Regions from separate parts of the Pantoea sp. LS15 genome, predicted to be linked through region 3. Evidence: predicted binding sites of a transcription regulator. Region 3 holds the regulator's gene; each other region holds the start of a gene.
The links. The regulator Fur, encoded in region 3, represses iron uptake genes when iron is present. The targets are predictions, from matches to a motif close to ATAATAATGAGAACNACTATCAA.
Positions count from the first base shown of each region.

Region 1: a site for Fur is predicted at 3,311-3,333, ahead of fepD (Fe(3+)-siderophore ABC transporter permease). Genes of this name have one in related genera too.
Region 2: a site for Fur is predicted at 4,440-4,462, ahead of exbB (tol-pal system-associated acyl-CoA thioesterase). Genes of this name have one in related genera too.

Region 1 covers NZ_JAAVXA010000003.1:322,603-329,399, reverse strand. Annotated here, with positions in the region: gene entC (isochorismate synthase EntC) at 1-800, opposite strand, end outside; gene fepB (Fe2+-enterobactin ABC transporter substrate-binding protein) at 987-1,946, shown strand; gene entS (enterobactin transporter EntS) at 1,993-3,240, opposite strand; gene fepD (Fe(3+)-siderophore ABC transporter permease) at 3,349-4,353, shown strand; gene fepG (iron-enterobactin ABC transporter permease) at 4,350-5,342, shown strand; gene fepC (iron-enterobactin ABC transporter ATP-binding protein) at 5,339-6,139, shown strand; gene entF (enterobactin non-ribosomal peptide synthetase EntF) at 6,200-6,797, opposite strand, start outside.
Region 2 covers NZ_JAAVXA010000019.1:39,257-46,053, reverse strand. Annotated here, with positions in the region: gene HED65_RS20745 (aldo/keto reductase) at 55-1,095, shown strand; gene HED65_RS20740 (TIGR00645 family protein) at 1,141-1,629, opposite strand; gene HED65_RS20735 (ESA_00282 family adhesion-associated protein) at 1,711-2,214, opposite strand; gene HED65_RS20730 (hypothetical protein) at 2,318-2,722, shown strand; gene HED65_RS20725 (cytoplasmic protein) at 2,724-3,173, shown strand; gene exbD (TonB system transport protein ExbD) at 3,217-3,642, opposite strand; gene exbB (tol-pal system-associated acyl-CoA thioesterase) at 3,647-4,378, opposite strand; gene metC (cystathionine beta-lyase) at 4,630-5,817, shown strand; gene yghB (DedA family general envelope maintenance protein YghB) at 5,961-6,620, shown strand; gene HED65_RS20700 (AraC family transcriptional regulator) at 6,667-6,797, opposite strand, start outside.
Region 3 covers NZ_JAAVXA010000021.1:20,451-27,247, forward strand. Annotated here, with positions in the region: gene nagE (N-acetylglucosamine-specific PTS transporter subunit IIBC) at 1-587, shown strand, start outside; gene glnS (glutamine--tRNA ligase) at 757-2,424, shown strand; gene chiP (chitoporin ChiP) at 2,873-4,270, shown strand; gene chiQ (ChiQ/YbfN family lipoprotein) at 4,286-4,615, shown strand; gene fur (ferric iron uptake transcriptional regulator) at 4,723-5,169, opposite strand; gene fldA (flavodoxin FldA) at 5,460-5,990, opposite strand; gene ybfE (LexA regulated protein) at 6,146-6,433, opposite strand; gene ybfF (esterase) at 6,562-6,797, opposite strand, start outside.

The DNA.
Region 1 (6,797 bases), on a different contig from region 3:
TGCGGAGAATCAGGCATGCTGAGATGGTGGCTGCGCGGCGCCAGAGTAGATTTCATCGCCTGAGTTACCAGGTCGTGCTCGTGGCGGTCCTTCTCAGAAGCCAGCAATTTATTGCCCGCCTCGCGGTCAAGCACATCATCGGGCTGACGACGTGCAGAGCCTGCCAGCGGGAGCGAGCTAAAATGAGTCCCCTCTTTTCGTAACAGCAGTTCCGGGCTTGCTCCCAGCAGCACGTCCCCCTCTTCCAGCGGCACATGGAAGTTAAAACTGGCCGGGTTCTGGGCGATAAGACGCTCCATCAGAGCACCGCTATTCAGAGGCTTGTCGGTCGCGATATCAATCAGGCGCGATAGCACCACTTTGTTCACCTGAGGCGTGGCAGTAAGTGCGGCGGCACGGGCGACCATCTCTTCAAAAACAGGCTGCGGGGGAATTTCGATGCGTTGCTCCACCTTCAGCGCCTGCGAGCCGGAAAAATAGGGAGCGGATTGCTGACGTGCAGGACGGGAAAATGTCTGCCAGCGTTGTGGAATAAACAGTGACGACCGTTTGCGGGTATCGAACGGAATAGCCCCTACCATCACCGGATGCGCGATACCGCTGGCTTTTGCATCCCGGAAGGCCTGCGCTAATTTTTGCTGGAAGTGGCCAGTCAGGTCATCACCACCGACGGCAGGTTCAGAGAAGCGGGCAAAACAGCCGGACGTGGTAAAACTGCGGTAAGGCGACATAAAGAAAAAGCTGTCTGATTGCAGCGTGGTCGCGGTGTGCTGAACTTCCTCAGCCAGGGACGTATCCATATCATCCTCCTGAAATGATAAAAGAAGCAATAATGATTATCATTTATGTTTTCGTCGGCTAACCTAATCCCACAGCGCTCCGCTGTCAACCATCGGGTAAATACTTGTGCGACAAACGCTTGCATCCCTTTCTTACAACCATGAAAATGAGAAGCATTATCTTCAACAAAAACAGGATGTCGCTCAGTGAAATTCCCTGCCGTTTGCCGCAATGCCCTTTTTTTAACAGGACTTTTTGTTTTAGGACTAACCTCAGCCACCGCCGCAGACTGGCCGCGGCAGGTCACCGACAGTCGTGGCGTGCATACCCTGGAGAGCAAACCGGCGCGTATTGTCTCCACCAGCGTGACGTTAACGGGTTCCCTGCTGGCGATTGACGCACCGGTGGTTGCCAGTGGCGCCACCACGCCCAACAACCGCGTGGCGGATGCACAGGGCTTTTTACGTCAGTGGGGAGATATCGCGAAACAGCGCAACGTTGCGCGTCTTTACATTGGCGAACCCAGCGCCGAAGCGGTCGCCGCGCAAATGCCGGATCTGATTTTGATCAGCGCCACCGGCGGGGATTCTGCGCTGGCGCTCTACGACCAACTCTCCGCCATTGCCCCGACGCTGGTGATCAATTACGACGATAAAAGCTGGCAGGAACTGCTGACGCAGTTGGGCACCATCACCGGGCAGGAAAAGCAGGCCGCAGAGCGCATCGCGGCGTTCGATAAAAAGCTCACCCAGGTGAAACAGCAGATGAAACGGCCACCACAGCCAGTGAATGCCATCGTCTACACTGCCGCCGCACACAGCGCCAACCTCTGGACCGCTGAATCCGCGCAGGGCAAGCTGCTGCACCAGCTTGGCTTTACGCTGGCGGAATTGCCCACCGGATTGCACACATCAAAAAGCCAGGGTAAACGCCACGACATCATCCAGTTGGGCGGCGAAAACCTGGCAACGGGGCTGAACGGCGAAGGGTTGTTTGTGTTTGCCGGTGACCAGAAAGATGTCGACGCGATTTACGCCAATCCGCTGCTGGCGCATCTGCCTGCGGTGGAGAACAAACGCGTCTGGGCACTGGGCACAGAGACGTTCCGCCTGGATTATTACAGTGCGATGTTGGTTTTAGACAGACTGAATACAATGTTTAAGTAGGCATTAACCCTCCCTCTCCCTGTGGGAGAGGGCTGGGGTGAGGGCATCACGCCGCACCGTCGTTTAACACAACCTCCTGCCTGAACCGCCGCAACTCCACCAATACCACCAGCAAAATCGCGCCAAGTATCGCTAAGGCAAACCCGCTGCTGCTCGCCGACGCCACCGGGGTCATCATTGCCCCCAGCCCACCAAGGATCGCCGCACCAATTGCATCCCCCGTTACGTTCTGTGCCGTCCACAGGCCATTAATTCGCCCCAGCATCCCTTCCGGTGTCTGGGTCTGAATCAGGGTATATTGCAGCAGCGAACTGATAGCACTCAACCAGCCGAAGAGCACCAGACAAATCACGCCCAACGCCCACACCGGCATCAGGCTGAAGAAACCAATGGCGATAAACGAGGCCAGCGTGGCAAGCAGCATAATCAGCCCCGGGCGTACACTCTGTGCCAGATTACCACTGGTCAGCGCGCCACACGCCGCACCAAGCGGAATGGCGGCGTAGAGAATGCCAATCTCCGAGGCGCTCATCTGCCACTCTCCCGCCAGTGCCGGGTACAGCACGCGCACGGCGCTGGCCATCGTCAGCAGGCCGCCGAGCAGCGCAATCCCGCCAATCAGCGGGTTGCTGAACAGGAAACGAATAGCGGCCATCAGAGATTTCAGTGGATGTTCACGCGGCTGCGACGGAGGTGGCAGCAGCGGCAGGCGCAGCAACGTCAGCGTGGTGATGAAGGTTCCCGCTGCCGCCAGGCCATAGTTCCACGCCACGTTGCCGGTCGCCAGCAGCAGACCGCCGACCATCGGCGAAATCACCGAACCCAGACGCACGGTCAGCATGGTAATGGCTCCCGCCTGCATCAGGTTTTCACGCCCCACCAGCGCGGGGGTGGCAGCCAGCAGTGCCGTTACCCCTAGCGAGGCAAAAAAGCCGTCCCACAACCCGAGGGCGTAAATTGCCACAAGCGACGGCTCCGGCAGCATGGCGTTCAGACACAAGCCAATAAACCCCACGCCGCAGGTACCGCGCGCCAGCAGGATCAGTTTTTTACGCTCGTAGCGGTCTGCCAGTACACCTCCCACCATCAGGCCAATAAACATCGCCCCGCCGGTTAAGGTGACGGATAACCCCACCAGCCAGCTGGAGTGTGTCATGGTCTGGATCTGTACCGGCACGGCAACGCCGAGCAGGCCGAGAGATAAAATAGAAATAAAGCGGGCGATAAAAACTGCCCGATATGCCGGGTGTGTTTTAAGCAGGCTGAGGTTGAGCAGCCAGGATTTTTGATTCATGACAAAGCCTTGAGTGTAATTCTACCCATTCAATGGGTGCACATGCTAACATAGCCAAATAAGATAGATAACGATAATCACTATCATTATCAAATCATGGATGTTGCTATGTCGTTTTCCTCCTCTTCGGTGCGCGCCATTGTCGTGCCCGTTTTATTGCTGCTGTTGATCCTTGCGATTGCACTCAGCCTGCTGGTCGGCGCGAAACCGCTACCCGCATCTGTTATTGTCGACGCGCTTTCCGGCACCTGCCAAAGTGCCGACTGCACCATCGTGCTCGATGCCCGCTTTCCCCGTACCCTTGCCGGGCTCCTGGCCGGTGGCGCGCTGGGTCTCGCGGGTGCTCTGATGCAAACCCTCACCCGTAACCCGCTGGCCGACCCCGGTATTCTGGGCGTTAACAGCGGCGCCAGTTTTGCCATTGTGCTCGGCGCGGCCATGTTCGGGTTAACGTCAGCGTCTGAACAGCTGGTGATGGCCTTTTGCGGCGCACTGGTGGCCTCGCTGGTCGTGGCCTTTACCGGCAGCCAGGGCGGCGGGCAACTCAGCCCGGTACGTCTGACCCTTGCGGGTGTCGCGCTCGCCGCGGTGCTGGAAGGGTTATCCAACGGCATCGCCCTGCTCAACCCGGACGTTTACGACCAGTTGCGCTTCTGGCAGGCCGGTTCGCTGGATATCCGTACGCTGGAAACCTTAAAGGTGGTGGTGCTCCCGGTGATCATCGCTGCCGCCGTCGCGCTGTTTTTAAGCCGGGCGCTGAATAGCCTGAGTCTGGGCAGCGATACCGCCACTGCGCTTGGTAACCGGGTTGCACGTACCCAACTTATTGGTCTTCTTGCCATTACCGTCCTGTGCGGCAGTGCAACGGCGGTAGTCGGCCCGATCGCCTTTATCGGCCTGATGATGCCGCATATGGCACGCTGGCTGGTGGGGGCAGATCACCGCTGGTCACTGCCGGTCACGCTTCTTGCAACGCCTGCCCTGCTGCTGTTTGCCGATATCCTGGGACGTTTGCTGGTACCCGGCGAGCTGCGCGTCTCAGTAGTCAGCGCCTTTATCGGCGCGCCAGTGCTGATCTTCCTGGTGCGACGTAAACGCGGAGGTGGCGCATGATGGCCCCATCCCGTCGTTTAGTAACCTGCCTCTCCCTGCTGGTTATCACCATTTTGATACTGTCAGTCTGGAGCCTGCGCAGCGGTGCGATATTGCTTGATTTCAGCCAGGTCTTTGATGCGCTAACTGGCAGCGCACCGCGCAATGTCACGCTGGTAGTAACGGAATGGCGCCTGCCGCGCGTGGCGATGGCCATTCTGGTGGGTGCTGCACTAGGTATTAGCGGCGCGATTTTCCAGTCACTGATGCGCAACCCGCTCGGCAGCCCGGACGTGATGGGCCTCAATACCGGTGCCTGGAGCGGCGTGCTGGTGGCAATGGTGCTGTTTGGTCAGCATCTGACGGCCATTACCTTTACCGCCATGGCCGGCGGCATTCTGACCTCGCTGATTATCTGGGCGCTTGCCTGGCGTAACGGTATCGATACCTTTCGTCTGATCATCATCGGCATCGGCGTACGTGCAATGCTGATGGCGTTTAATACCTGGCTGTTGTTGCAGGCGTCACTGGAAACCGCGCTGTCTGCGGGACTGTGGTACGCCGGCTCCCTGAATGGCCTGACATGGGGCAAAACGTGGCCTGCAGCGCCGCTGATTATATTGATGTTTATCGGTGCTCTGCTGCTGGTGCGCCGCATGCGCCTGCTGGAGATGGGCGATGACAGTGCCTGTGCGCTGGGTGTGAGTGTTGAACGTTCGCGCCTGATGCTGATGCTGATCGCCGTCTTGCTGACCGCTGCGGCGGCGGCGATTGCCGGGCCAATCTCCTTTATCGCCCTGGTGGCCCCGCATATTGCCCGGCGTCTTAGTGGCACTGCGCGCTGGGGCTTAACCCAGGCGGCGCTGTGTGGAGCATTGTTATTGCTGGCCGCCGATCTCTGCGCCCAACAGCTGTTTATGCCTTATCAACTTCCGGTGGGTGTCGTGACCGTCAGCCTCGGCGGGATTTACCTCATCGTCTTGTTAGTTCAGGAGTCACGCAAGAAATGACTGACATAGCTTCCCGCTTGCGCGGCGACAACTTAACCCTGGGTTACGGCAAAAAAATCATTGCCCGTGACTTAACCGTTACCATTCCGGACGGCCACTTTACGGCGATTATCGGCCCGAACGGCTGCGGAAAATCGACCCTGTTGCGTACCCTCAGCCGTTTGATGACGCCAGTTGAAGGCAGCGTGTACCTCGACGGCGAACACATCCAGCACTTCGCCAGCAAAGAAGTGGCCAGGCGCATCGGGCTGCTGGCGCAAAACGCCACTACGCCGGGCGATATCACGGTGCAGGAGCTGGTCTCTCGCGGACGCTACCCGCATCAACCGCTGTTTACCCGCTGGCGTAAAGAGGATGACGAGGCGGTGACCCGCGCGATGCAGGCGACGGGCATTACCGATCTCGCCCGGCAAAGTGTGGATACCCTCTCCGGTGGGCAGCGCCAGCGCGCGTGGATCGCGATGGTGCTGGCGCAGGAGACTTCCATCATGCTGCTGGACGAGCCGACAACCTGGCTGGACATCAGCCATCAGATTGATTTGCTGGAATTGCTGAGCGATCTCAACCGCACGCGAGGGTACACCCTGGCGGCGGTGCTGCACGATTTAAACCAAGCCTGCCGCTACGCCACGCATCTGATTGCGCTGCGGGATGGCGAAATTGTGGCGCAGGGCGCACCAGGAGAGATTGTGACGCCGGAGCTGATCGAGCAGATCTACGGTATGCGCTGCATGATTATTGACGATCCGGTGGCGGGAACGCCGCTGGTGGTGCCGTTAGGCAAGCGTGCGGTCTGATGCCCTCACCCCGGCCCTCTCCCACAGGGAGAGGGAGCAACCCCTCCCCCCTTCAGGTCGTTACCCCAGGATTTCCTTCAACACCGGTCCTATCTTCTCAAACGCCTGCGGTGAAATGATATCCACGTGGGCGCAATCCTGGTAATGCACCTCCAGTTCACCGACCCACGGCGCCCAGGCCACCTGCGGATCCAGCGTTCTGGTGCGCTCGGCAACAAACAGCGTCGCTTTGCCGTCAAAGCGTGAACTGTACGCCGTTGTTAACAGCCGCACGGCATCGGCGTAGTTGCCTTCAATGGCATTAAACAGCTCACTTGAACCCTGCCCCTGCTGCGCGGCGATAAACGCCTGACGCTCGCGCTCAATTTCCGCCAACACTTCCGGGTCGAGGCCGTTGGCCTCTTTCTCCGCCCAGTTTTGCGTTTCCGGCGGCCAGGTATCCAGCAGGCCGAGGAACGCCACCTCTTCACCCTGATCGCGGAGACGGGCGGCAATGCCCTGAGCCAGCGTACCGCCGAGTGAATAGCCGAACAGGTAATACGGCCCCTGCGGCTGCTGGGCCCGCAGCGTCGTCAGGTGATGCTCGATCACACCATCCAGATCGGCGCACTGCTGCATCGGCCCGTCCGGGCGCGGCGACTGAATACCTACGATAGAC
Region 2 (6,797 bases), on a different contig from region 3:
AAGTTCAGAATGAAAACGTTGTTTCGAAAATTCAACGATAAGAAAGGAGACATCATGTCCTGGACCCCTGACCCCGCCCGCTATGAAAATATGCAGTACCGCTACTGTGGAAAAAGTGGCTTGCGCCTGCCAGCACTGTCGCTTGGTTTGTGGCATAGCTTTGGCCACATACACCCTCTCGAATCCCAGCGCGCGCTGCTGCGTAAAGCCTTCGATCTCGGTATTACCCATTTTGATCTTGCCAATAACTACGGCCCACCAGCGGGTAGTGCGGAAGAAAATTTTGGCCGCCTTCTGCGGGAGGATTTTGCCGGCTATCGCGACGAACTGATTATCTCCACGAAAGCGGGTTACGACATGTGGCCGGGGCCGTATGGGTCAGGCGGTTCGCGCAAATATCTGCTTGCCAGTCTCGATCAAAGTCTGAAGCGGATGGGTCTGGAGTATGTTGATATTTTCTATTCCCATCGCGTCGATGAAAACACGCCGATGGAAGAAACCGCCGCGGCACTGGCTCATGCAGTGCAAAGCGGTAAAGCGCTGTATATCGGGATTTCATCCTATTCAACGGAGCGCACTCAGAAAATGGCGGACCTGTTGCGGGAGTGGAAAATTCCGCTGCTTATTCATCAGCCATCCTACAATCTGCTCAACCGCTGGGTAGATAACACCGGCCTGCTGGATACGCTTAAGAAAAACGGGACGGGTTGCATTGCGTTTACCCCGCTGGCGCAGGGGTTGCTTACCGGCAAATACCTGAACGGGATCCCTGAAGATTCTCGCATGCAGCGCGAAGGTAAAAAGGTGCGCGGTCTGACGGAAAAAATGCTGACCGAAGCCAATCTCAACAGTCTGCGTTTGCTGAGTGAAATGGCCCATGTCCGCGGACAGACAATGGCGCAGATGGCACTAAGCTGGTTGCTCAAGGATGAACGCGTCACCTCAGTGCTGATCGGTGCAAGCCGCCCGGCACAGATCGAAGAAAACGTTCGGGCCCTGGATTACCTGCACTTCAGCAAAGATGAGCTGGAAAGGATTGATCGACATGTTGCGGACGGGGAGTTGAACCTGTGGCAGGCATCATCGGATAAATAGGCCTTTTTCGCCCCCTCAGCCCGTAGGCAGAGGGGGACAAGTATTTTACTTCTTACTGATCTTGTCCAGATACCCCATCACAAACGCTGACAACACAAACGTCAGATGGATAATGACGTACCACATCAGTTTGTTATCCGGGACATTTTTCGCGTCCATAAATACGCGTAGCAGGTGGATAGAGGAGATCGCAACAATCGACGCGGCCACTTTATTCTTCAGCGACGAGGCATCCATTTTGCCCAGCCAGTTGAGCTTCTCTTTACGCTCATCAATATCCAGCTGGGAGACAAAATTTTCATAGCCGGAGAACATCACCATCACCAGCAATCCGCCCACCAGCGTCATATCCACCAGAGACAGCAGAACCAGAATCAAATCCGCTTCAGCAATGGAAAAAATGTTCGGCAGAACATGCCAGATTTCCTGAAAGAACTTAATCGTCAGTGCGATCAGCGCCAGCGAAAGGCCAAAATAGACGGGAGCCAGTATCCAGCGAGAGGCGTACATGGCATTTTCAAAAAAGCGTTCCATAAAGTCCTGTTTGCAAAAGAAACCAGCGCCCAGTATATCGCAACGGCGCTGACTGTTTGCAATAACTCAACGGTACGTCACTCAGACGTTATCCGGGTTAACCTCCGGACGCGCATACTCCGGCCAGACAAGCGCCACCAGCTCAGGGTAGGCTTCCAGACTGAACTCACGAAAACACTGACGCAGATTTAATACGTCGAGGTCGGAATATGACACCTTCTCACCGTTCAGACAGCGCTTTTTGATATTATCATAATATTTATACACTGCTGAATTCAGGTCGCTGCAGCGACGCTGTGCCTCAAACAGTCCGGGCGTATCATTAATTTCCGACATTTTCATGCGTTTAATTGTCGCATGCAAAAAGTCGATATATTCATGGTTCACTCGCCAGTACCAAACAGGCGTTACTGAGTTCATCAATACGGAGAAATGATCTTCCCCTTCCTCTTTTGTCATCCGCTCAGGTTGCGGTGGTTCACTGATGTCTTTCGACACTTTCGTTTTATTGAATTCCTGCATCAATAAAAGAACACCAGCGGTCAGTAATAGTAATGTGATGACCGTGTAAAAGATGCTGTTCATGGGTAGGCTCCATTTTTTTTGATTTTAAAATTGCCTCATGATATTGTCAACGAATCTCACGCCTTTACCAACCCCACCCTGTTGAAATTAAAGGAAATTAAAAATGCTGCCCGACTATCTCGTCCCGGCTAAGTACCACATTGCGTCTGTGGAACAGCACCCCGCGGAAGCAGAAAAAGAGGCGAGTTTCACTCAGGGAAAAAGAAAGCTCTCCGATTTCGAGCCTGACATATTAATTGGCGTTTCCCAAACTGGGAAATCACGTAATATGTTGCTGGAAGAGCACGATCGCCATATAAAGGACCGCTTATTTCGCGCTATAAAAATTGAAGCCTTTGTCCATCTGTTGAATGACCTGCAAGCCGAAGGTGAAATAGATGCCCAGAAACTAAGTCAAATAATGGCCGAGAAAACTGAAGAAATTAATGAAGCGGGCAATGAAATTTGGCTTAATTTAATTACGCGCGAAAAAAACAACCCAATTTTTTATAACCTGGGGGAAGATTAACGTGAAAGAAATTAAAAACAACGACGTTTATTTGACTTTAGATGATAAAAAAAGTGATGAATTTATCTTAAAGCAAAATCTCGAGGCACTGCGAACCACAAAAAATACCGAGATGACGCGTATTACACAAGACCTGGTATCGATCCCGGCCACACTGGTCCGTCTGAAATGGCAGAATCGCCGCGAAATTTATCCGCTACAGGTGAAAGAAGAAATTTACGGTGCGGTGATGAACGCCATCATTGAACAGCGGCCAGAACTGAAAGAGAAGCTTCTCGGACGTCTCGAGGCCAATTATCAGTACCTGCTTGCCAGAGAAATCGCCACCCTGCGTCTGACGCGCAAGCTGTCAGACGGTGAGTACCGTACCTCAAACGTCACCTGCGTTGCGCTTGATGAGGATGCGCTGGCAACTTCCCCTACCGCACCGACAGATAACAAAAAAACATAAACCGACAGACCAAAAAAAAAGCCGGCTTTCGCCAGCTTCTTTATCACTTCGAGGCCGCTTTCTCTTCGCCGACCAGTCCTATCTTCAGATAACCCGCCTGATGCAGTGTGTCCATTACCTTCATCATGGTTTCATAATCGACGGTTTTATCCGCACGGAAGAAAACCGTGGTGTCCTTCTTGCCGCCAGTGAGCTGATCCAGCGCCGGGATGACTGAGTCGGCCGTCACCGGGTCGTTCCCGAGGAACATGGATTTATCCGCTTTTACCGAGATATAGATTGGCTTCTCCGGGCGCGGCTGCGGCTGGCTGGAAGAAGCGGGTAGATTCACCTTCACATCCACCGTCGCCAGCGGCGCAGCCACCATGAAGATAATCAGCAGAACCAGCATAACGTCGATAAACGGCGTTACGTTGATTTCATGCATTTCGCCGTTATCGTCCAGATTTTCGTTCAGACGCATCGCCATAGCATCAACCTGCGCGCAGTTTAGATGCCGCATGCACCGGCTTAACCGAGCTGGCATTCAAATCAAGATCGCGACTTTGCAGCAACAGAACCTGCGCGGCAACATCACCGAGAGTAGCTTTGTAACTGCCAATCATACGCGCGAAGATGTTGTAGATAACCACAGCCGGGATTGCGGCAACCAGACCGATCGCCGTCGCCAGCAGCGCTTCCGCGATACCCGGCGCAACCACCGCAAGGTTGGTAGTTTGAGACTGCGCGATACCGATAAAGCTGTTCATGATGCCCCAGACCGTACCGAAAAGCCCGATGAAAGGAGAGATCGCACCGATCGTCGCCAGATAACCATTGCCACGGCCCATATGTCGACCAACAGCAGCAACACGACGCTCCAGACGGAAGCCGGTACGTTCTTTAATACCTTCGTTATCTTCACTGCCAGCGGAAAGTTCCAGCTCATTCTGAGCTTCATTAACTAACAGGGTGGTCAGGCTTTTTACGTGGAAGGATGAGGTCATATCTGAAGCCTGATCCAGAGAGCGGGCTTCAGCCAGTTGCTGTTGCTCCCGCTTAAGGCGACGCTTCTGTGCAAGCAGCTCAGCACTCTTGCTGAAGAAGATAGCCCAGGTGACAACGGACGCCAGAATCAGGCCGATCATCACAATCTTAACCACGATGTCAGCATGTTGATACATGCCCCAAACGGAGAGATCCGTCTGCATCAAATTATTACCCACTCTGTATCTCCAGGACGCAAATCACAAAATCTGAACGTAATAATATCAAAACGTCGTCGAATTGATAGTAGTTCTCATTAGTATTTACATGGTGCCGTAATTTTCGCTCACTTTCCTTGCGCTTACGCAGTAAAAATTTCTTATGCGGTTTTTTGCTAATATTTTCTGCTTATTCGATAAGCATCCGGGTGCAGTTTTTTACAATCGTGGTAGTCTGGACGTCCAGACGTATAAAAACAGGGTTAGCGAACATGACAAAGAAGCATCTTGATACCACGCTGGTACAGGCTGGACGCAGCAAGAAATACACTCAGGGATCGGTCAATAGCGTGATTCAACGAGCCTCCTCACTGGTATTTGATACCATTGAGGAGAAAAAAATCGCCACGCGTAACCGCGCAAAAGGCGGACTTTTTTATGGTCGTCGTGGCACGCTAACCCATTTTTCACTCCAGGAGGCCATGTGCGAACTGGAAGGCGGCGTGGGCTGTGCGCTGTTCCCGTGTGGGGCGGCAGCCGTCGCCAATACTATTCTGGCGTTTGTGGAACAAGGCGATCATATCCTGATGACCAACACCGCCTATGAACCCAGCCAGGACTTCTGCACCAAAATCCTCAGTAAGCTCGGCGTAACAACCGGTTGGTTCGACCCGCTGATCGGTGAAGGCATCGCTGAACTTATTCAGCCAAACACGCGCATTGTGTTCCTGGAATCTCCAGGGTCTATCACCATGGAAGTCCACGACGTCCCGGCAATCGTGAAAGCGGTTCGCAGCAAAGCGCCAGAGGCGATCATCATGATCGACAACACGTGGGCGGCTGGCGTGTTGTTTAAAGCACTGGAATTCGACATTGATATCTCGATTCAGGCGGCGACCAAATACCTGATTGGCCATTCTGACGGCATGATTGGCACTGCGGTATCCAATGCACGCTGCTGGGATCAACTGCGTGAAAATGCCTACCTGATGGGGCAAATGGTGGATGCGGACACCGCCTACATGACCAGCCGCGGGATCCGTACACTGGGTGTGCGCCTGCGTCAGCATCACGAAAGCAGCCTGAAAATAGCCGAATGGCTGGCGCAACACCCGCAGGTTGAACGCGTCAACCATCCTGCGTTACCGGGCAGCAAAGGCCATGAATACTGGCAACGTGACTTTACGGGGAGTAGCGGTTTGTTCTCATTCGTTCTTAAAAAACGGCTGGATAATGACGAACTGGCAAACTATCTGGATAATTTTACCCTCTTCAGCATGGCCTACTCCTGGGGCGGCTTTGAATCCCTGATCCTGCCTAACCAACCGGAGCAGATTGCGGCTTTACGTCCCGGCGGCGAAGTGGACTTCAGCGGAACTCTGATTCGACTGCATATCGGTTTAGAAAATGCAGACGATTTAATTGCGGATTTAACAGCAGGGTTTGAACGTATCGTGTAGAGTGCTGGCTGAAAATGTACTCCCTGGACGTTTTTGTGAACATTGCCACCAGAAAAGTCCGCATTAGTTGCGCCCGGGATCAAACCCGAAGCGCAAATAAAGGAGTACAATAGCTCTATATCTGCTGTTCCACAGGAAAGTCCATGGCTGTTATTCAAGATATTATCGCAGCGCTCTGGCAACACGATTTTGCCGCGCTGGCGGACCCTCACGTCTTAGGTATCGTCTATTTCGTGATGTTCGCGACTCTGTTTCTGGAAAATGGATTACTGCCAGCGTCATTTTTACCCGGTGACAGTTTGCTTTTACTTGCCGGGGCGTTAATCGGCAAAGGTGTCATGGACTTCACGCCAACGATGGTGATCCTCACTTCCGCAGCCAGTCTGGGTTGCTGGCTGAGCTATTTGCAGGGCCGCTGGCTTGGGAACACGCGCGTCGTGAAAAGCTGGCTGGCGCAGTTACCGCATAAATATCATCAACGTGCGACCTGCATGTTTGATCGGCACGGCCTGCTGGCACTGCTGGCCGGGCGTTTTTTGGCGTTTGTTCGCACGCTTCTGCCAACAATGGCAGGCATTTCTGGTCTGTCGAACCGCCGCTTCCAGTTCTTCAACTGGCTGAGCGCCCTGTTGTGGGTTGGTGTGGTCACGACGCTCGGCTACGCGCTGAATATGATCCCGTTCGTGAAACACCACGAAGATCAGGTGATGACCTTTCTGATGGTGCTGCCGATTTTCCTGCTGGTGGCAGGGCTGGTAGGGACCATTGCGGTAGTGATTAAGAAAAAGTACTGCAGTGCATAAACAAAAGCCGGGTGGCGCTACCGCTTACCCGGCCTACGCTTCCCCTTCACGCTCCCTGCATGGTTCTGATACGTGACGCATCTTCCCCCGGCGTGACGCCGAAGTAGCGCTTAAATTCCCGACTGAACTGCGATGCACTTTCATAGCCCACCCGCATCGCCGCCGCGCTGGCCTTCA
Region 3 (6,797 bases):
GCTTTGTGGCGGAAAAAATTGCCAATGCCATGAAAACGACAGGTCCGGTAGCCGCTGCGGAAGCAAGTGCTGCGCCAGCCGCTTCACCTGCTGCAGTAAAACCGCAGGCAGTACCAAATGCTAAAACGATTGCCGCACTGGTTTCCCCAGTGACTGGTGACGTGGTTGCCATTGAGCAGGTACCTGACGAAGCCTTCGCCAGCAAAGCGGTCGGTGACGGTGTCGCTGTGAAGCCAACGGAAAAAACCGTGGTGTCACCAGCAGCCGGTACCATCGTAAAAATCTTCAATACCAACCATGCGTTCTGCCTCGAAACCGAGAATGGTGCTGAGATCGTTGTCCACATGGGTATTGATACCGTTGCGCTGAACGGCCAGGGCTTTACTCGCTTGGTGGAAGAGGGTGCTGAAGTGGTCGCAGGGCAGCCAATCCTGGAAATGGATCTGGACTTCCTGAACGCCAACGCGCGCTCAATGATTAGTCCGGTTGTTTGCAGCAACATTGATGACTTCAGTGGCCTGGTCATTCAGGCGAAAGGTCAGGTGGTTGCGGGTCAAACACCACTGTATGAGATTAAAGGCAAGTAATCGCTCCTGAGTAGAGTCATGCCTTAAGCGGCGGGGGATATCCCTCGCCGCTTTTTTTTGCAGCAAATGCCCCCATTATTTTCTTCAGAGCCGTTTTAAGGGTTGTCACTACGTCCGGCTTATAAGATCATATGCCGTTATACGTTGTTTACGCTTTGAGGAATCCACGATGAGTGAGGCAGAAGCCCGCCCGAGTAACTTTATTCGTCAGATCATCGATGAAGATCTGGCCAGTGGTAAGCACACCACAATTCATACGCGTTTCCCGCCGGAGCCGAACGGTTACCTGCATATTGGTCACGCGAAATCTATCTGCCTGAACTTTGGCATTGCCCAGGACTACCAGGGGCAGTGCAACCTGCGTTTCGATGACACCAACCCAGTAAAAGAAGACATCGAATACGTTGAGTCCATCAAGAATGACGTGCAATGGCTGGGCTTCAACTGGTCTGGCGACATCTGCTACTCCTCTGATTATTTTGATCAGCTGTATGCCTATGCGGTAGAGCTGATTAACAAAGGTCTGGCGTACGTCGACGAGCTGTCTGCCGATGAGATCCGTGAATACCGCGGCTCGCTGACCGCGCCGGGCAAAAACAGCCCATACCGCGATCGCAGCGTGGAAGAGAACCTGGCGCTGTTTGAAAAAATGCGTGCCGGTGGTTTCGAAGAAGGCAAAGCCTGTCTGCGTGCCAAAATCGACATGGCATCTCCGTTCATCGTGATGCGCGACCCGGTGCTGTACCGCATTAAGTTTGCGGAACATCACCAGACCGGTAACAAGTGGTGCATCTACCCGATGTACGACTTTACCCACTGCATCAGCGATGCGCTGGAAGGCATTACTCACTCTCTGTGTACGCTGGAGTTCCAGGACAACCGTCGTCTGTACGACTGGGTACTGGATAACATCACTATCCCTGTGCATCCACGTCAGTACGAGTTCTCTCGTCTGAATCTGGAATACACCGTGATGTCCAAGCGTAAGCTGAACCTGCTGGTGACCGACAAGCACGTTGAAGGCTGGGACGATCCGCGTATGCCGACCATCTCTGGTCTGCGTCGTCGTGGTTACACCGCGGCTTCTATTCGTGAGTTCTGCAAACGCATCGGTGTGACTAAGCAGGATAACACCATTGAAATGGCGTCTCTGGAATCCTGCATTCGTGAAGATCTCAACGAAAACGCACCGCGCGCAATGGCGGTTATCGACCCAGTGAAACTGGTTATCGAAAACTACCCGCAGGGTGAAAGCGAGCTGGTGTCCATGCCTAACCATCCGAGTAAACCGGAAATGGGTAGCCGTGACGTACCGTTCAGCGCTGAAATCTGGATCGATCGTGCTGACTTCCGCGAAGAAGCGAACAAGCAGTACAAGCGCCTGGTATTGGGTAAAGAGGTGCGTCTGCGTAATGCCTACGTCATCAAGGCCGAGCGCGTAGAGAAAGATGCGGAAGGTAATATCACTACCATCTTCTGTTCTTATGATGCTGAAACCCTGAGCAAAGATCCAGCAGATGGCCGCAAAGTGAAAGGCGTTATCCATTGGGTAAGCGCTGCACACGCGCTGCCTGTTGAAATTCGCCTGTACGATCGTCTGTTCAGTGTCCCTAACCCTGGTGCTGCCGAAGACTTCCTGGCGACGATCAACCCGGAATCTCTGGTGATTAAACAGGGTTATGCCGAGCCGTCTTTAAAAGCGGCTGAAGCGGGTAAAGCGTTCCAGTTCGAACGCGAAGGTTATTTCTGCCTGGATAGCCGTTACAGCACGGCGGAAAAACCGGTGTTTAACCGTACTGTTGGTCTGCGTGACACCTGGGCTAAGATCGGCGAATAATATTGCCATTCTGGTCAATGAGAGACAAACGCCGCGATAAGCGGCGTTTTTTTATTTAACGATCAGGCCATTAACGCGCAGCTCAAATAAAGTATGTGCGAAATTCAGGTCAATGAGGTGCTACTTATTTTACTCAAAAAAAGTTTCAATATTTACGAATAGCCTTAAGGACAAAAAATACACAGAATAAACGGTCGACGCAGCCTCAAAATACGCGTTATTCCCTGTAAATCCTCGCATTGGCACAGATGTTACAAATCACTACCAATTATGTGCACTTCGTCATAATCCTGACTTTTGCTCGCTGAAAAGCATTGATAATTCGCGTCGCGAAAAATAACCTAAAGGCGGTAGTTAATTCGAGGGTATTTCTAACTACCCCTGACCATTAGGTCTTTTATATTTTTCGCCGTTTAAGGCGTTTTAATTCGTCAAAGAGGAATAATCTATGCGTACGTTCAGTGGCAAACGTAGTGCGCTGGCGCTGGCTATTGCCGGTGTGACAGCAATGTCGGGTCTGGTGATTGCACCAGAGGCGAAGGCAGCAGGTTTTATTGATGACTCAACCCTAACAGGGGGGATCTACTACTGGCAGCGTGAGCGTGATCGTAAAGACGTCACTGAAGATAAATACAAAACCAACCTTTCTCACTCCACCTGGAACGCCAATCTGGATTTCCAGTCTGGTTATGCTGCCGATATGTTTGGTCTGGATATTGCTGCATTCACGGCAATTGAAATGGCAGAAAACGGCGACAGTGCCCACCCGAACGAAATCGCATTCTCCTCCAGTAATAAAGCCTATAAAGAAGACTGGTCAGGAGATAAAAGCGGTATCAGCCTGTATAAGGCAGCAGCGAAATTCAAATACGGCCCGGTATGGGCGCGCGGTGGTTATATTCAGCCAACCGGTCAGACATTGTTAGCACCACACTGGAGCTTTATGCCGGGTACTTACCAGGGGGCGGAAGCGGGTGCCAACTTTGATTACGGTGATGCAGGTGCGTTGAGCTTCTCCTATATGTGGACCAACGAGTACAAAGCACCATGGCACATTGAAATGGACAAGTTCTACCAGAACGATAAGAAAACCAAAGTAGATTATCTCCATTCACTGGGTGCTAAATACGACTTTAAAAACGACCTGGTACTTGAGGCGGCATTCGGCCAGGCTCAAGGTTACATCGATCAGTACTTTGCCAAGGCCAGCTATAAATTTGATATCGCGGGTAGCCCGCTGAGCACCAGCTACCAGTTCTACGGTACGCGCGACAAAGTCAGTAATGGTGGCGTCAATGATATCTATGACGGCACCGCGTGGTTGCAGGCTCTCACCTTCGGCTACAAAGTCGGTCAGGTCGATTTGCGCCTGGAAGGAACATGGGTGAAGGCAGAAGGGCAGCAGGGGTACTTCCTGCAGCGTATGACCCCAACCTATGCATCGTCTAACGGTCGTCTTGATATCTGGTGGGATAACCGCTCTGACTTCAACGCCGACGGCGAAAAAGCGGTGTTCTTCGGTGCAATGTATGACCTGAAAAACTGGAATCTGCCTGGCTGGGCGGTGGGTGCATCGTACGCTTATGCCTGGGATGCAAAACCTGCAGATATGGCCACACCGGATGCTTACTACGATCCAAACTATCGCCTGAAAGAGTCTTCTTACAGCCTGGATGCCATCTATACCCTGCAGGACGGCCGCGCCAAAGGCACGATGTTCAAACTGCACTTCACCCAGTATGACAATCACTCCGACATTCCAAGCTATGCGGGTGGTTACGGCAACATCTTCCAGGATGAGCGTGACGTGAAATTCATGGTTATCGCTCCATTCACCATCTTCTAATGGAGACTGAACATGATGAAAAATATCGTAATCGTCGCGTTGCTGGCTGCGGGGCTGGTGGGGTGTGCGCAGGAGCAGGCACCGAAAGAGGACTCGCGTCTTAAAGAGGCGTATAGCGCCTGCATCAACACGGCGGAAGGTTCACCGGAGAAGATCGAAGCCTGTCAGAGTGTGCTGAATGTGCTGAAGAAAGAGAAGGCACATGAGCAGTTCGCCACACAGGAAAACGTTCGCGTGATGGATTACCAGGCCTGTATTCAGGCACGTAAAACCGGAAACGATCAGGAAGTGGCGAAGCGTTGCGACCAGATCTGGAAAGAGATCCGCAGTAACAACAGCAAATAATTTGCTGTCATCATGCCCGGTAGCACAACGCTACCGGGCTTTTTTGCGTCAAATAGCAGGCAAAAAAAAGCCAACCTTGCGGCTGGCTCAGAGTATGAAAGCTTGAGTTATTTAGCGTCGTGCGCGTGATCGTCTTCGCGGCAATCACCTTCAGCACAGTGACCATACAGGTACAGGCTGTGGTTGGTCAGGCGGATGCCATGACGAGCCGCAATTTCACGCTGACGCGCTTCGATGGAGTCATCGCTAAATTCAATGACCTTGCCACAGTCGAGGCAGATCAGGTGATCGTGGTGCTGTTGCTGGGTCAGTTCGAATACAGATTTACCGCCTTCGAAATTATGACGGGTAACAATGCCCGCGTCATCAAACTGGTTCAGCACGCGATAGACGGTAGCGAGCCCAATTTCTTCACCCATGTCAATAAGGCGTTTATAAAGGTCTTCCGCACTGACATGGTGATTGTCTGGACCCTGAAGCACTTCAAGGATTTTTAACCGAGGAAGCGTAACTTTCAGGCCAGCCTTCTTTAATGCGGTATTGTTGTCAGTCATGCGGAATCTGTCCTGTTGCTAAACGAATCACTTCTGTAGGAAGTGACAGAAAATGCACCTTGGATAATGCGTCTCATTATAGAACTGCCATGTCTAAATGAAAACAGCAAGTCTCAGGCAAAATATGCTTATAAAAATGGGGTATCACCGACAAACTTGCTCAATAGAAACCACATTTTATCAGGGAGACATTGTACAGGTCTGGGCGAAAAAGTTAAAAGATTGTAGCAATTAATTTAATCGGTACGACCTGAGGCTCGGGCGCAACCGCAGTTGCGCCACGATAAAAATCAAGCGTTAAGAATATCATCCAGGTGCAGTTCTTCACGGATCTGCTTAACCCATTTCTCAACGCGTTCTGCGGTCAGTTCTGGCTGGCGGTCTTCGTCGATGGCCAGACCCACGAAATGATCATCATCAGCCAGGCCTTTAGAGGCTTCAAAGTGGTAGCCCGCCGTTGGCCAGTGGCCGACGATAACCGCACCATTTGGCTCAATGATGTCGCGGATGGTACCCAGCGCATCACAGAAATATTCCGCGTAGTCTTCCTGATCGCCACAGCCAAACAGGGCAACCAGCTTGCCGTTGAAATCAACTTCTTCCAGCGTCGGGAAGAAATCATCCCAGTCGCACTGGGCTTCACCGTAGTACCAGGTTGGAATACCCAGCAGCAGAATGTCATAGCCTTCGAGATCTTCTTTGCTGCTCTTGGCGATGTCATGCACATCAGCAACGTCTTTACCGAGCTGTTTTTGAATGTTTTTTGCGATGTTTTCGGTATTGCCGGTATCACTGCCGAAGAAAATGCCGATGATTGCCATGAGTAAAATAACCTCTTGAAACTTAATAGTATGGTGGCGCAATTCGGCCACGGATAAGGGCAATAATAGCAGAACTGGCAACCCTGCGGAAACAGCTATCGCGCAGGACTGCACTCTGTGCTACATGAAAAAGGTGATAAAGGGGATTTTCAGACTTATGCCTGGCTGCGCAATGTCTCAAGTTGAGCGATCAACATCTCTTCAATGAGCTCGCTGCGGCTGATATTACGCGCCTCAGCCAGCTCGTTAAGCGCATCGACGGCGTCGGCGTTGAGCTTCAGTTCGACACGCTTAAGCCCACGATTTTTATCGCGTTTAAGCTGATTGCGTTTATTGATACGCAGCTGTTCATCGCGCGAAAGCGGATTCGTTTTCGGTCGTCCCGGGCGACGCTCATTCGCGAACAGATCTAGTGTCGTACGGTCCGTTTGTTCTTTGGCCATGATTCTGAGACTTCGGGGGAAACAAGCCGCCCTGCTAATGCCCGGGCGATAAGCGCGCCATCATACATCACCAAAAACGGCACGCCAACGACTGGAAGCCTGCAGCCTTCCAGTCGCTCTCTTTTTAATCAATTTGCAGTATCAGCAAGATAGCGGCGAATGGCGCGCAATACGGCGTCAGGTTTTTCCGCGTGAACCCAGTGTCCAGCCCCGGCGATGACATGGGCACGAGCCTGCGGGAATTGTGCCAGCAATGCGTCGCGGTACGCGTCGGTGACGTAAGGCGAGTTGCCGCCACGAATAAAGAGGGTAGAGTGTGGCCAGGTAGGTACCGTTTCCCAGCCTACGATATTGTTGTACTGCT